DNA from 2 places in the Sporolactobacillus pectinivorans genome. Region 2 is predicted to be linked to the other one. Evidence: a T-box and tRNA genes for the amino acid it is inferred to sense, from the RefSeq annotation. Region 2 holds a T-box; the other holds one or more tRNA genes.
The links. A T-box is a leader RNA that pairs with one kind of tRNA and senses whether it is charged. The one in region 2 lies ahead of tyrS (tyrosine--tRNA ligase), so its partner is inferred to be a tRNA-Tyr.
Positions count from the first base shown of each region.

Region 1: it has a tRNA-Tyr gene. The T-box ahead of tyrS (tyrosine--tRNA ligase) is inferred to sense a tRNA for this amino acid. The anticodon was not compared.

Region 1 covers NZ_NXGA01000001.1:288,891-295,241, reverse strand. The annotation lists gene COP04_RS01560 (universal stress protein) at 1-100, shown strand, start outside; gene COP04_RS01555 (AAC(3) family N-acetyltransferase) at 246-1,076, shown strand; gene COP04_RS19325 (hypothetical protein) at 1,195-1,356, shown strand; tRNA gene COP04_RS01550 (tRNA-Glu) at 1,840-1,911, shown strand; tRNA gene COP04_RS01545 (tRNA-Val) at 1,916-1,991, shown strand; tRNA gene COP04_RS01540 (tRNA-Thr) at 1,996-2,071, shown strand; tRNA gene COP04_RS01535 (tRNA-Tyr) at 2,091-2,175, shown strand; tRNA gene COP04_RS01530 (tRNA-Lys) at 2,195-2,270, shown strand; tRNA gene COP04_RS01525 (tRNA-Leu) at 2,277-2,362, shown strand; tRNA gene COP04_RS01520 (tRNA-Gly) at 2,422-2,496, shown strand; tRNA gene COP04_RS01515 (tRNA-Ala) at 2,503-2,575, shown strand; gene COP04_RS01510 (Acg family FMN-binding oxidoreductase) at 2,662-3,858, opposite strand; gene COP04_RS01505 (TetR/AcrR family transcriptional regulator) at 3,879-4,520, opposite strand; gene COP04_RS01500 (aspartyl-phosphate phosphatase Spo0E family protein) at 4,749-4,916, opposite strand; gene sigW (RNA polymerase sigma factor SigW) at 5,225-5,812, shown strand; gene COP04_RS01490 (anti-sigma factor family protein) at 5,799-6,227, shown strand.
Region 2 covers NZ_NXGA01000001.1:1,731,280-1,737,630, reverse strand. The annotation lists gene fumC (class II fumarate hydratase) at 126-1,514, opposite strand; gene COP04_RS08275 (metallophosphoesterase family protein) at 1,664-2,386, shown strand; gene COP04_RS08270 (YtxH domain-containing protein) at 2,459-2,692, opposite strand; gene tyrS (tyrosine--tRNA ligase) at 2,885-4,135, opposite strand; T-box leader at 4,194-4,412, opposite strand; gene def (peptide deformylase) at 4,622-5,179, shown strand; gene COP04_RS08250 (queuosine precursor transporter) at 6,053-6,351, shown strand, end outside.

The DNA.
Region 1 (6,351 bases), 1.4 Mb from region 2:
CATAGGCAGCAGGGGGCTGAGTGGTGTAAAGGAATTTCTCGGCAGTGTCAGCCACGGCGTCGTCCAACGTGCCAAAGTGCCTGTATTGATCATCAAGTAAGTGGAAGTCATTGGTGAACTGAATCACTGACTGATTAACAGTCAGTGTAATAGGGCATCCACAGCGGCTTTAATTTCAGCGGGGTGCCTTTTTTATTTCGTAATTTTACAACGGATGCTGATGAAAGAAAAAGGGACGATGAGTGATGACGGAATGGGACGCAATCAGACGGACGAAAACAGCGGTCACCCGATCCACGATGGTCCGGGATTTGAGACAGCTAGGGCTTAAAGAGGGTATGACTGTGATTGTTCATACGTCCATGAGCCGGATTGGATGGATATGCGGTGGGCCTGTTGCTGTTATTGAAGCGCTACAGGAGGTTCTGACCCCCGCTGGGACCCTGATTATGCCAGCCCACAGTGCAGATGTTTCAGATCCAATAGACTGGGAAAACCCACCGGTCCCCAAGAAATGGATGCAAGCGATTTATCAAGAAATGCCTCCTTTTGATCCGGAGCGAACGCCGACATTGGGAATGGGCAGAGTTGCCGAAACTTTTCGCAAATTTCCGGGAGTGAGGAGAAGCAGCCACCCGATTTATTCTTTTGCTGCATGGGGCGCAGCCTGTGACCAGATTGTAGACGGGCACGTCCTTGACGATGGACTGGGGCAGGATTCTCCGCTGGCAAAAATTTATCAGCTGAATGGCTGGGTGCTTCTTCTCGGTGTGAGTTATGGAAATAATACGTCCATGCACCTGGGTGAATGCTGTTCGAAAAAATTGAAAATGATCACTCGGCAAAGTCCGATTCTCCTTAATGGGCAACGCCGCTGGGTGAGCTACCGCGACTGGGATTACCATGAAGAGCGATTTTCACAGATCGGACATGCCTTTGAAACAGATCCAAGAGAAACAAAAAATCTGCAGATCGGGAAAATTGGTCAGGCCGATTCCCTGTTCATGTCTCAGCGTGCCATTGTTGACTTTACTGCGAATTTTTTGAAACAGGGTCCGGTACATCGATCCAAATAAGGTAGTAAAGCAGCTCTTTACACAAATGACAAAAAAAGCTAACAGTGATTCAATATGCTTCGTTTACGATGAAATTAAAGGTAGGATAAAAACTAATTCCGGATAGGAGTTGGTAAAAATGGAACTCAGAGAAGCCAAGGGGTCTGGAACTGAAGGCATAGAGAATGACGAAGTGGTAAGAGCAGAAAAGGCAGAAATTCGTCTGAATCGAAAATTGCTTCTGACTAATTGTGCACTTGCCGTTTCCATTATTATCAATGTAAAACTTTTTCTGGGCTAAAAGAAGTGCTGATCCTGTCATTTAAGATATTTTGTCGTCGAACACTAAAAGAAGAATTCATATTCTGGATGGAAACGATGGTTTTCCATCCTTTTTATTTTGAGACAATTAAAAAGAGCAGCCCCCTATCTTTGATTATTACTTAGCGAAAGGAATGTCAGGTGAGTTTCTGAGTTTCAAATTTACAAAGCGTTCAGGAGTGACCACAGTGTTTTTGCCGGGCATGTCGTTCAGCCGTCGCTGCATTTGGATCGGTTAGGCTGTAGCCCTGCACTGCAGATTCGTCAGAAAAACCATGAGAAAGGCCCCATTTTTTCTGGGGGAACAGTGCTGGAAATCTGTGATCAAATAATGGCTTCCAGCTCAGAGTGAACAGGAGAAAATGAAAACCTAATAATTCAGAATATAAAGGTTTTTATGTTTTGCTTTACAAGGCTGTCCAATCTGTATATAATAAAGAACGTCGATTGCGACAAAAGGTATGGCCCGTTCGTCAAGCGGTTAAGACACCACCCTTTCACGGTGGGTTCATGGGTTCGAATCCCGTACGGGTCACTTTGGAGGATTAGCTCAGCTGGGAGAGCGTCTGCCTTACAAGCAGAGGGTCATAGGTTCGAGCCCTATATCCTCCACCATTACGCCGGCCTAGCTCAATTGGTAGAGCAACTGACTTGTAATCAGTAGGTTGGGGGTTCAAGTCCTCTGACCGGCACCATTGATAAAAACGTTTATGCGGAGGGATAGCGAAGAGGCTAAACGCGACGGACTGTAAATCCGTTCCCTTAGGGTTCGAAGGTTCGAAACCTTCTCCCTCCACCACTATAATTTCCATTTATTTGGGCCATTAGCTCAGTTGGTAGAGCATCTGACTCTTAATCAGAGGGTCGAAGGTTCGAGACCTTCATGGCCCACCATTTTTTGCGGGTGTGGCGGAATTGGCAGACGCGCTAGATTCAGGTTCTAGTGCCCTTTACGGGGCGTGGAGGTTCAAGTCCTCTCATCCGCATTATTTTTTTCTTGCTTTTTTATGGGTGTGTCTCTTCTATATTTGTGATGCACTGGTGTGCGGAAGTAGTTCAGTGGTAGAACATCACCTTGCCATGGTGGGGGTCGCGGGTTCGAATCCCGTCTTCCGCTCCATTCTATGGGGCCTTAGCTCAGCTGGGAGAGCGCCTGCTTTGCACGCAGGAGGTCAGGAGTTCGATCCTCCTAGGCTCCACTTCCAAAGTAACATACGAATTGCGGGGCGTCTGGTTTTGATCAGGCGCCCCGCTTTTCACTTCTTCTTTCAATACCACCAGCAATTCAATTCCTGATCAGATCCATGACATCGCGTCTCATGCTTAAAGGCACTTGCTTTTCCGGCTGGCCGATGCGGACGAGCATTTGGATCGTACTGCCATTCGCTGCATAATCTCTGCGGATTCCTGTATAGGGGCCTTTCATTTCCGGATATTCTTCCAGAACCTGACTCAGCGGTTGAACCGCGAGTCCAAGCGTGTGTGCAACAAGCGTCAGCCGGCTGTACAGCATGCCGCTTTTAACCTGACTTTCTCTGCTGTTATCCTTTGACAGAATCATGGCATAAGCCGGCGTATGATCAACAGATGTCTGAGTTGATTTGATGAAGAGATCGGAAGCTGCCTGATCGTTATTCATGGATGGGAAAAGGGTGATCAGGCCCTCCATCAAGTACATCATCGGACCTGAAGTTCCTTGTCCTTCAAATGAATAACCGTAACGGTATTTATTCTTCTGATACTCATTAGCACGGAAAATTCTATCTGACTCTTGCATCACACGCGTAACCCCTGCTTCAATAACTGCCCCTTGCATTGCATAATCGCCTAATCGGCTGACATTGGCCTTATCTTGGTAAAGTTTAACGGATAGAGCAGGGTCTTTTGAAAGCTGTTCCAGTTGCGTGATCTGTTTCTCGGTCAGCTTCGCTGGTTTATAAGGATCCCTGTTCGTGTCCGGGAGATACAGAGTGCTGAGGAGTGGACTGAACTGTGGGGCGGCCTTTTCAAGTGTAATTTTTGCGACGGGTTTTGTATTCATACTTTTCACAAGATTAGTTTCGTCGTACTTCCCCTTCGGAAACAACGAGATTCGCACCGGATAGCCGGTTGAACGGCCAGCGACTGCAACATAATCCAGGAAGGTGCCCTGAGTAACCATCAGCTGGCGGGAGTACGGATCTACCTCCTTAGTCATCCTGCTGCTGTCGGCATAAAGATAAAAGACCATCGGATCATTTTTATCCAGTTTTATTTTCCATGGCTGCATGTTGTGGCCGTTCGCGGCGAGCAGCCCGTAAGCTGAAAGCCTGATCCGCGGATCTTCAAATTTTTTGGCATAATTTTTGTCCCAAGGTTCCAAATATTTTTTGGGTAGAAAAGCGCCACTGGCAAAAAACAGAACGGATAAAGCCAGAAACAGAATGGCTAAGAGGCTGGTCAAAGTATAGAGCAAAGTTTTTTTCACTCCTCGTTTTTTCATCGGACAGCTGGACCTCCGTTTTATTTTTTTATGCACCGGATTAACATTTGAAGGGCATAAGCAACAACACTGTCCGGGGAAGTGTGATGCATGCTTTGAATGTACCCGGCCTTAACTTTAGAAGTATTGAAAATTCCGTCCATGCAGGACCACAGGACAAGTGCTGCCTTAACCGGGTCCAGTTCTTTTCTGTAAAGCCCCCCGGCCTGGCCTTCCCGGATCAACCTCGTGAGCATGCCGAAAACTTCCTCTCCAAGCGCGTAGCACTCTTTCAGTGACTGATCGGGAATATCCTCCTGAAAGTCGGCCTCGGCATTTTCATAGGAAAAGATAGCAGAAAAGTATCCGGGGTATTCCTTGCTGAATGTGTACAGCGCTATGGCCATCTGCTCCAGTCTGCTGTCGATGTGCCCCTCCGCCCATTTCTGCTCTTCTTTTTTCAACATGGCGATGAGCAGGCGGTAGCCCCTGATCATGACTTCGAAATTCAGCTGCTCTTTGCTTGAAAAATAGGCATATACTGTTCGCTTACTGAAATGGGCTGTTCCTGCAACATCATCCATTGTTGAGCGCTCGAACCCTTTCGTGAAAAAAAGTTTTTCCGCGGCATCGATAATTTGTTCTCTGCGCATCACCTTTGCGGCTTCTTTTCCGGCGCTCATAGCTCGTATGCACCCCCCTACAAAAAATGAACAACAAAGTAAACTGATAGTTTACCTTATTGTTCATTAATTTTCTGTTCCTGTCAACACTAGAAATTAATGCTGATCCTGACCGCCCATCATGAAAAAATTGCAGCGGGTTATGGTATAATCTGATTAATCTTTTGATACCGCGGCGACGTTCGAACTAACTATGTCGTGGGCAAGGACAGAGAAAAATGTGTCGAATCAATACACCTTATCCTGCTGGCTTAGCCGGTCATATTTATTGAGTAAACGATCGAGGCGGTGGCTTATCTGTTGCATTTTTACAGAAGACAGCGGCTCATGGCTTGAGGCATGCACCAGTTGACTGCGAACTTTTTCGATTTTGTAACTTAATTGCTGTTTGTTCATTCAATCACCTCCGAATTTTATTGAAGTCGAAAATTCCATGATAAAGGCAGCCTGTACCCTGCAGAAAAAAGCAGGGAGAGGCGATTGGGATCCCCAACATTGTTGGAACGATCTTGTGCCCTAAAAGCAAGAATAAATGGAACAATTCGTCTTTCAGAGCTGAATTCAATAGTCAATTACCCTTATTATGGAACATTTAAACTATTGTCATTTGAAAATTTTCGAGCAGCTTTTTTGCCGACCCACTTTCTTTTGAAACTTGAATAGAATAATTGCCGTATTAAATATTGCTGTAGAAGAGGGTTAAGATGGATCAGAGAGAAAAGCGGCTGATTAAAAAGGTAAAAAAAGGAGATCATCAGGCGTTTGCCGAGTTAGTCGACAGATATAAGAACAGTGTCTACTCGATTTGCCTGAGGATGGTTGGAAATCGCGAAGAAGCAGAAGATCTGTCACAAGACGCTTTTATTCGGGCTTACAATCATATCTCCCAATTTGACAACGATCGTAAATTTTCAACATGGCTCTTTCGAATCGCTACGAACCTCTCCATTGACTCATTACGCAGAAAGAAACCCAGTGTTTCTCTCGATGCGGAAATTCCCGGGACAGAAGGGCTTGCTCTGAACACAATGCTGCCAGGAAGCGGTGACTTGCCTGATGAGCAAATCGTGCAGGGCGAGACTGAGCAGTGGATCCAGCATGAGATCAAAGCACTTCCCGAAAAATATCGTTCTGCTGTTGTTCTAAAATACATCGAGGATCTCAGTCTTAAAGAAATCAGTGAGATCATGGACCTTCCTGTCGGTACAGTTAAGACAAGAGTACACCGGGGACGGGAAATGCTGAGAAAGAATATGAAAGCTTCAAGAGGTGAAGAAGATGACATGCCCTAACAAAAAATATATGTCGCTGATGAACAAAGTTTTGGACGGAGAAGCGACAAAAGAGGAACAAGACGAGCTTTATGAACATATGGCTTCTTGTGACAGCTGCCGCAGTCATTTTAAAGAGCTAAAGCAATCGACGGAAATGCTGAATCAGCTGATGCACCCTCATTTGCCGATCGATTTTACGAAAAATGTTCTCGAACAGCTTCCGGCTGATAAACGCCATGTGATTAGAAAATGGACGGTTCGTCATCCCGTTATTGCTGCTGTGGCCATTTGCGCGCTGCCTATGTCGCTGATGGTGATTGCTGCTGGACGGCAGAACATGGTTCAGGAGAAAGGCAGCGAAAATGGATTCATTCTGGTTAAAGCTCCGGCGAACAGTCCTGAGCTTCGTGCTGAATGTCTAAAGTCTAATTGAACGGGCTCCTGCCCTGATCATTTTTTCAGACGGGCTGGCATAGAATGAGAAACGCGTCAGCCGTTCGGTAGTTGTGGGTATGGGTCCGCACTACTATAAAATGTAATTTGGGGTTATCATTATA
Region 2 (6,351 bases):
ACGAAGGCGTTCATTTAGCCTATAAGATCCTCTGAACCGCGAAGACCGGTTTTTTTCTCTGAAGACTGATTTTTTTGCAGGAAGACCGATTTTCTTTTGCGAAGACTGTTTTATTGTGGAACCTTTCAGGCTTTAGGCTGAGTCATTTCTTCAGGCTTAATATATTGATCAAACTGTTCCGGCGTCAGTATTTTCAGTTTCACAGCGGCCTCTTTGAGACTCAGCCCTTCCTGATAAGCTGTCTTTGATATTTTCGCTGCTTTCTCATAGCCGATATAAGGATTCAAAGCGGTAACAAGCATCAGCGAACGCTGAAGATTTTCAGCAATCTTCTTTCTTTCAGGATTAATGCCAACGGCGCAATGATCATTGAACGAACGCATCACATCCGCCAGCAGCCGGGCGGACTGAAGAAAATTATAGCCAATAACCGGTTTGAAAACATTGAGTTCAAAATTGCCCTGACTTGACGCAAAACCGATTGCTGCGTCATTCCCCATAACTTGTACGGCTACCATCGTCACTGCCTCACACTGGGTCGGGTTCACTTTACCGGGCATGATTGAGCTCCCGGGCTCATTTGCCGGAATGGTCAGTTCTCCGATGCCGCATCGCGGACCGCTCGCCAGCCATCGAACATCGTTGGCAATCTTCATGAGATCAGCTGCCAGAGCTTTCAACGCGCCGTGCACGGCCACAATCTGGTCGTGGCTGGTCAGCGCCTGAAATTTATTCGGAGCCGTCCGAAATTTCTTGCCGGTTATTTCACTGATTTTTTCCGCAGCCAGCTTTCCAAACTCTGGATGAGCATTTAATCCGGTCCCGACGGCAGTTCCTCCAATGGCCAGATCTCTTAAATATTGCAAGCAACTTTGAATCATTTCTTCCGAACGTTCCAGCATGCATGCCCATCCGCTGATTTCCTGGCCAAGTGTCAGCGGGGTTGCATCCTGCAGATGGGTCCTTCCGATTTTGACAATGTCATTAAACTGCCTCGATTTTTGCTTCAATGTCGCTTTCAGCAAATCGAGTGACGGCAGAACCTGATCCTCAACCGCCAGCAATGCCGCAATATGCAGTGCCGTCGGATACGTATCATTTGAACTCTGTGACTTATTTACATCATCGTTGGGGTGCACGTGCAGCTCCGATCCCAAATCCTTTAGCAATTGATTGGAACGGCTGGCTATAACTTCATTTACATTCATATTCGATTGTGTGCCACTCCCGGTCTGCCACACCATCAGGGGAAACTCGGCGTTCCACCCGCCGGAAATGATTTCGTCTGCCGCTTCAGAAATGGCCGAAGCTTTTGAAGCATCCAGTTTCCCAAGTTCCATATTAGCGCGTGCCGCACCTTTTTTCAGAATGGCGAAGGCCCTGATGATTTCCAGCGGCATCTTCTCCCAGCCAATATGAAAATTATTTCTGCTTCTTTCGGTCTGGGCCGCCCAAAGCCTGTCTGCGGGCACTTTCACTTCGCCCATTGTGTCGTGCTCAATACGAAATTCCATCATGCTCATCCTTTCCGAAACTTTTTATTTCCCTACAGACGCGCCATCTGAATTCGTTTTCACTATTATTATAGCGATAAATGATGCTAAATTTAAAGTTTTTCTCCCGGTCCACAGATCATAGTTGCATAACAGATATTGTTTTGTCTATGATAGTAGGAGAAAGTGAGGGAATTTTATTGCAGGCAGTCAGACGTTTGCTCGTGATCAGTGATATGCATGGCCAGATCGATGCTTTTAACGCCTTGCTGGAAAAGGCAGAGTTTGATGCGTCCGAAGATCTTCTTTTTTTGTTAGGAGATTACGTGGATCGGGGACAAAATCCGAAAGCAATGGTCGCGAAAGCGCGTGAACTGGAAAAAAAAGGCGCGATCGTACTTAAAGGAAATCACGAGGATATGATGGAGAAAGCGCTCATTGGGCGAAAGACTGAATCTCTGGCTCATTGGGCTGCAAATGGAGGTGCGCAAACTTTGTCAAGCTATGGCCTTGATTTTAAATTCGTGTACCAGAATATTGAGAGCGACAGTCTGAAACTTCCTGATGAACTGCTAGACGATCTATCCTGGATTGAGCAGCTTAATGTTTATGCACAGACGGAACATTACATATTTGTCCATGCCGGCATCGATCCTGATAAAAAGATCGAGGACACGGATGAAGAAACTTTTTTATGGATCAGGGAACCCTTTTTCTCAGGATACCACGGCGATAAAATTGTCATTTTCGGCCATACCCCGACGATGAATCTTCAGCAATCCTGCGATATCTTCTTTGGAAAAAACAAGATCATAGGCATAGACGGAGGCAGTGTATTTGGCGGACAACTAAATTGTCTGGAACTCCCCTCAAAAGCCACTTTTTCTGTATGAACAAAAAAGCTCTTCCGGAAGAGAAATCGCTTCTCCGAAAGAGCCATGCATTTGTTCACGTCTCAGCAGTGTTCAGCTGTACGGTTCGTCATCTTTTTTAATCAGGCTTGAAGCCGTCTGCTTTACTTTGTCAACCCCGCTATTAAGCAGTTCCTTGATATGCAAATCCTGCCGTGTCTCTTCGCCGGATTTTGGAGCCAGCAGCAGCGCAGTAGCAGCTCCAATCAATCCGCCAATGACACCGCCGATAAAGAGTTCTTTAGCACCGGCGCAGTTGCATGTTTTTTCGCACTTCTCAGTACCCATCTTCCATTCCTCCTTGGATTTGCATCGTTGTGTCGATTTATCTTGTAATAAAGATGAAATTGGGTCAGGCACAGCTTTTTAAAAGTTTCAATCAACTGTGCAATCCTGTCATGAACAGTATAGCAATATACGGATTGCCCGTCTAACAATCGATCGCTATTTCACAAATCGCCGCGAAAATGATAAAAGGGATCAGTATTTAACGAGCGTATATTTTTTCTTCCCGCGCCGGATGATCATGTACAGGCCTTCGATCCGGTCCTGCTCGGTTAGCACATCGTCAAGCAGTGACCTGCGGACGCCGTTCACGTAGATCGCACCATTTCCGATATCTTCTCTCGCTTGCCTCTTAGAGGAACTTACACCTGCTGCCACAATCAGATCAACCAGTTTAACCGGTTCTCCTGATGCGGCTTCAAACGTCGGAAAAGCTCTGAATCCCTGACGTATTTCAGCAGCAGTCAATTGGGAAACATCTCCGCTGAAAAGCGCGTCGGTAATGTCTTCGGCTTCGACCAGCGCTTTTTCACCATGAACCAGCTTCGTCATTTCCCGGGCAAGTGTTTTTTGTGCTTTCCGCTCCTCAGGGTGCTCCCTTACTTCATCCGCAAGTGCTTCAATTTCATCCTTTGACAGGAATGTAAAGTACTTTAGATAATTAACGACATCATCATCGGAAGCGTTAAACCAGAACTGATACCATTCATACGGTGTTGTTTTTTCAGGATCAAGCCAAATCGCTCCACCCATCGACTTGCCAAACTTCGTGCCATCGCTCTTTGTAATCAGCGGAAATGTCAGACCAAATGCCGGTTCTTCGTGCCCTTTTCTTCGGATCAGTTCCAATCCGGCTGTGATATTCCCCCATTGGTCGCTTCCCCCGATCTCCAGCCTGCATCCTTCATTCTCGTACAAATTCAGATAATCGAATGACTGCAGGAGCATGTAGGAAAATTCGGTAAAAGAAATACCTGCTTCCATTCGGGACTGTACCGAATCTTTTGAAAGCATATAATTCAGCGGGAAATGTTTTCCAACATCCCGAAGAAAAGAAATGGCCGAAAGTGTGCCAAGCCACTGGCTGTTATTGAGATACGTCGCCTTCCCATGATCAAAGTCAAGGAAACGCGCCAATTGATTTTTCAGGCTCTCAGCAAAACCGTCTACCACTTCTTTCGTATTCAGCTGACGTTCCGTGGATCTTCCGCTCGGGTCACCGATCATGCCTGTGCCTCCGCCGACAAGTGCAATCGGATGATGGCCCGCCTTCTGCAAACGCATCATGATCACAATAATCAGCAAATTCCCGGCGTGAAGGCTATTGGCCGTCGGATCAAATCCGCAGTAAAAAGTTATAGGTTTTTTCAGTGCTTCCCTCAGGCCCTCTTCATCCGTTACCTGGTTAATCAGGCCCCGATATTTCAAATCATCAAGAATATCCATATTTTCTCACCTTTCTTCATTTGGTTTCCAGAATCAGGCAAAACAAAAAAGCCCTCCGACAAGGAGCGCTTTATGCACGGTACCATCCTTCTGACTGCTCGTCGGCAGCCACTTGATTGAATTAACGGCAAATCTGTTGCCGCCTTCCGCTACTGATCGTTCACGGAAGAAACTCAGAGAAGTAATTCGCAAAAACTGCCTGCTGCCGGCTCACACCACCCGCCGGTTCTCTGAAATGCTGACGCAGCTGCTACTGAAATCCCGTCATCGTCGATTACTGCTATTCTGGTAATAGTTATTCTGCCACGTTTTCCCCGAAGTGTCAAACAAAGAAAGGATTCCAGAAAAATTTTTTAAGCGAACAGCGGGAATTTAATTCGTTTCGGGCATAATCATAAACAAGTAAGCTCTTTTAATGATACACTATACTATATAATATATAATATAAAAAAGTTTTGGCTTTATGTTAAAGGAGTGTCATTTACTTTGATTACAATGGACGACATTATACGTGAGGGAAATCCGATACTCAGACAGGTTGCAAAGGAAGTTTCCCTGCCAGCAACCGATGAAGAGAAAGACACATTAAAAAACATGCTGGAGTTTCTTAAAAACAGCCAGGATGAAAAAATTGCAGAAAAATATCATCTCCGTGCCGGAATTGGCCTTGCGGCGCCTCAGCTGGCAATCAGTAAACGGATGATTGCCATTTTCTTAGATGATGACAATGGGAAACATTATGAGTACATGCTGTTTAATCCGAAAATTATCAGTGAATCAGTAGAGAATACTTTTCTTGAAGGCGGTGAAGGCTGTCTGTCCGTCGACCGCGAAGTGCCAGGTTACGTCCCACGTCATGCCCGTGTCAAGGTGAAGGCCTTTGACATTGACGGGAAACCGGTCACGCTCAGACTGAAGGGCTATCCGGGAATTGCAGTTCAGCATGAAATAGACCATCTGAATGGAATTCTGTTCTTTGACCATATCAACAAAGATGATCCGTTCACAATCCCTGATCATGTCGTGCAGCATGAGGAACTGTGAACCGCATGTGTCCAGGTAAATCTGCTGTTCAGGATAATCTCCTATCAAAGAACAGAACTCTTTAAAACAGTCTATGCTCGAAGAAGCAGGTCAGCCACATGAACCCGCTTTTTCGAGTTTTTTTACCGGTAGGGCCAAGCGCCGGAGCCAGTGCAATAATCATGCTGGCCAGCCCCGTATACAAACCCAGTTTGCATGAAGGAATCTTCGTTAAAATAATATAGAACATTAGCGGTGGCCTGTAGAGATCGCCTGCAGCAAGCGGCCAATAATTAATAGAAAAAAATCAGGTACCGCACCGCATAAAAATGTACCCACAATAAAATTCGTCACCGCAAAAAGAAATCACATACAGTTTTGAGTTTGAGGCGTTCTGGCAACAACCTGCTGACATAGCTTCTTTATCAGAGGCTCAATTTCTTCCATAAAATATATCGGAACTCAGACAGTTTTATCGGAACTCAGAAATCTCCGGTTCGCCTTTTGCGGGATCTTCCACTGTAAAGTCGTACCCCCAATCCGAGTGGAGTTTTCAAGCCATCGAAATGTTCTTGAAAATCTGTTGGATCATTTAGCCATACCTTAAGCCCTTTAAGAGCCCTACACATCAACGGATTGTAATCCACAGGTCTATTTTTTAAAATTTCCTAGAAAATAAGAAAAGCTGATATCCTAAAAGCCCAGTTTTTCGATCACTGCTTTGGTTACAGCTGCCGTCGATTGAGGATTTTGGCCTGTGATCAGCAACGAAAACAGCTCAGAAAAAGAAAGGCTTGCTCCTGAGAATAGAAGCCTCTATAATCAAGGAGTTACAGGCTGGCAGAGTTCGAAACCCTCCTCTGCCTTACAAAAAAAACTACGGGAGTGATCGATGTGAATTCATCTCAGTCAACTGTTTCTGTTCCTTTCAAACTAATTTTTCTGGCGATGGTGTTTGTTACCTGCCTGATCGCCGCAAATCTGGTCGCCTCCAAGTTTTTCTCCATCGGCGTTTTTTCCATGACCTCTGGGATCATTATTTATCCATTGACTTTTCTTGTACTAGACAGCATCACGGAATGCTGGGGCAGGCCGGTCGCCCAAAGAGTAGTATGGATTGGGCTTCTGGGCAACATTTTATTTATTCTGCTCTTGCAAGCGGCGATTCATTTGCCGCCCGCGTCTTTCTGGAA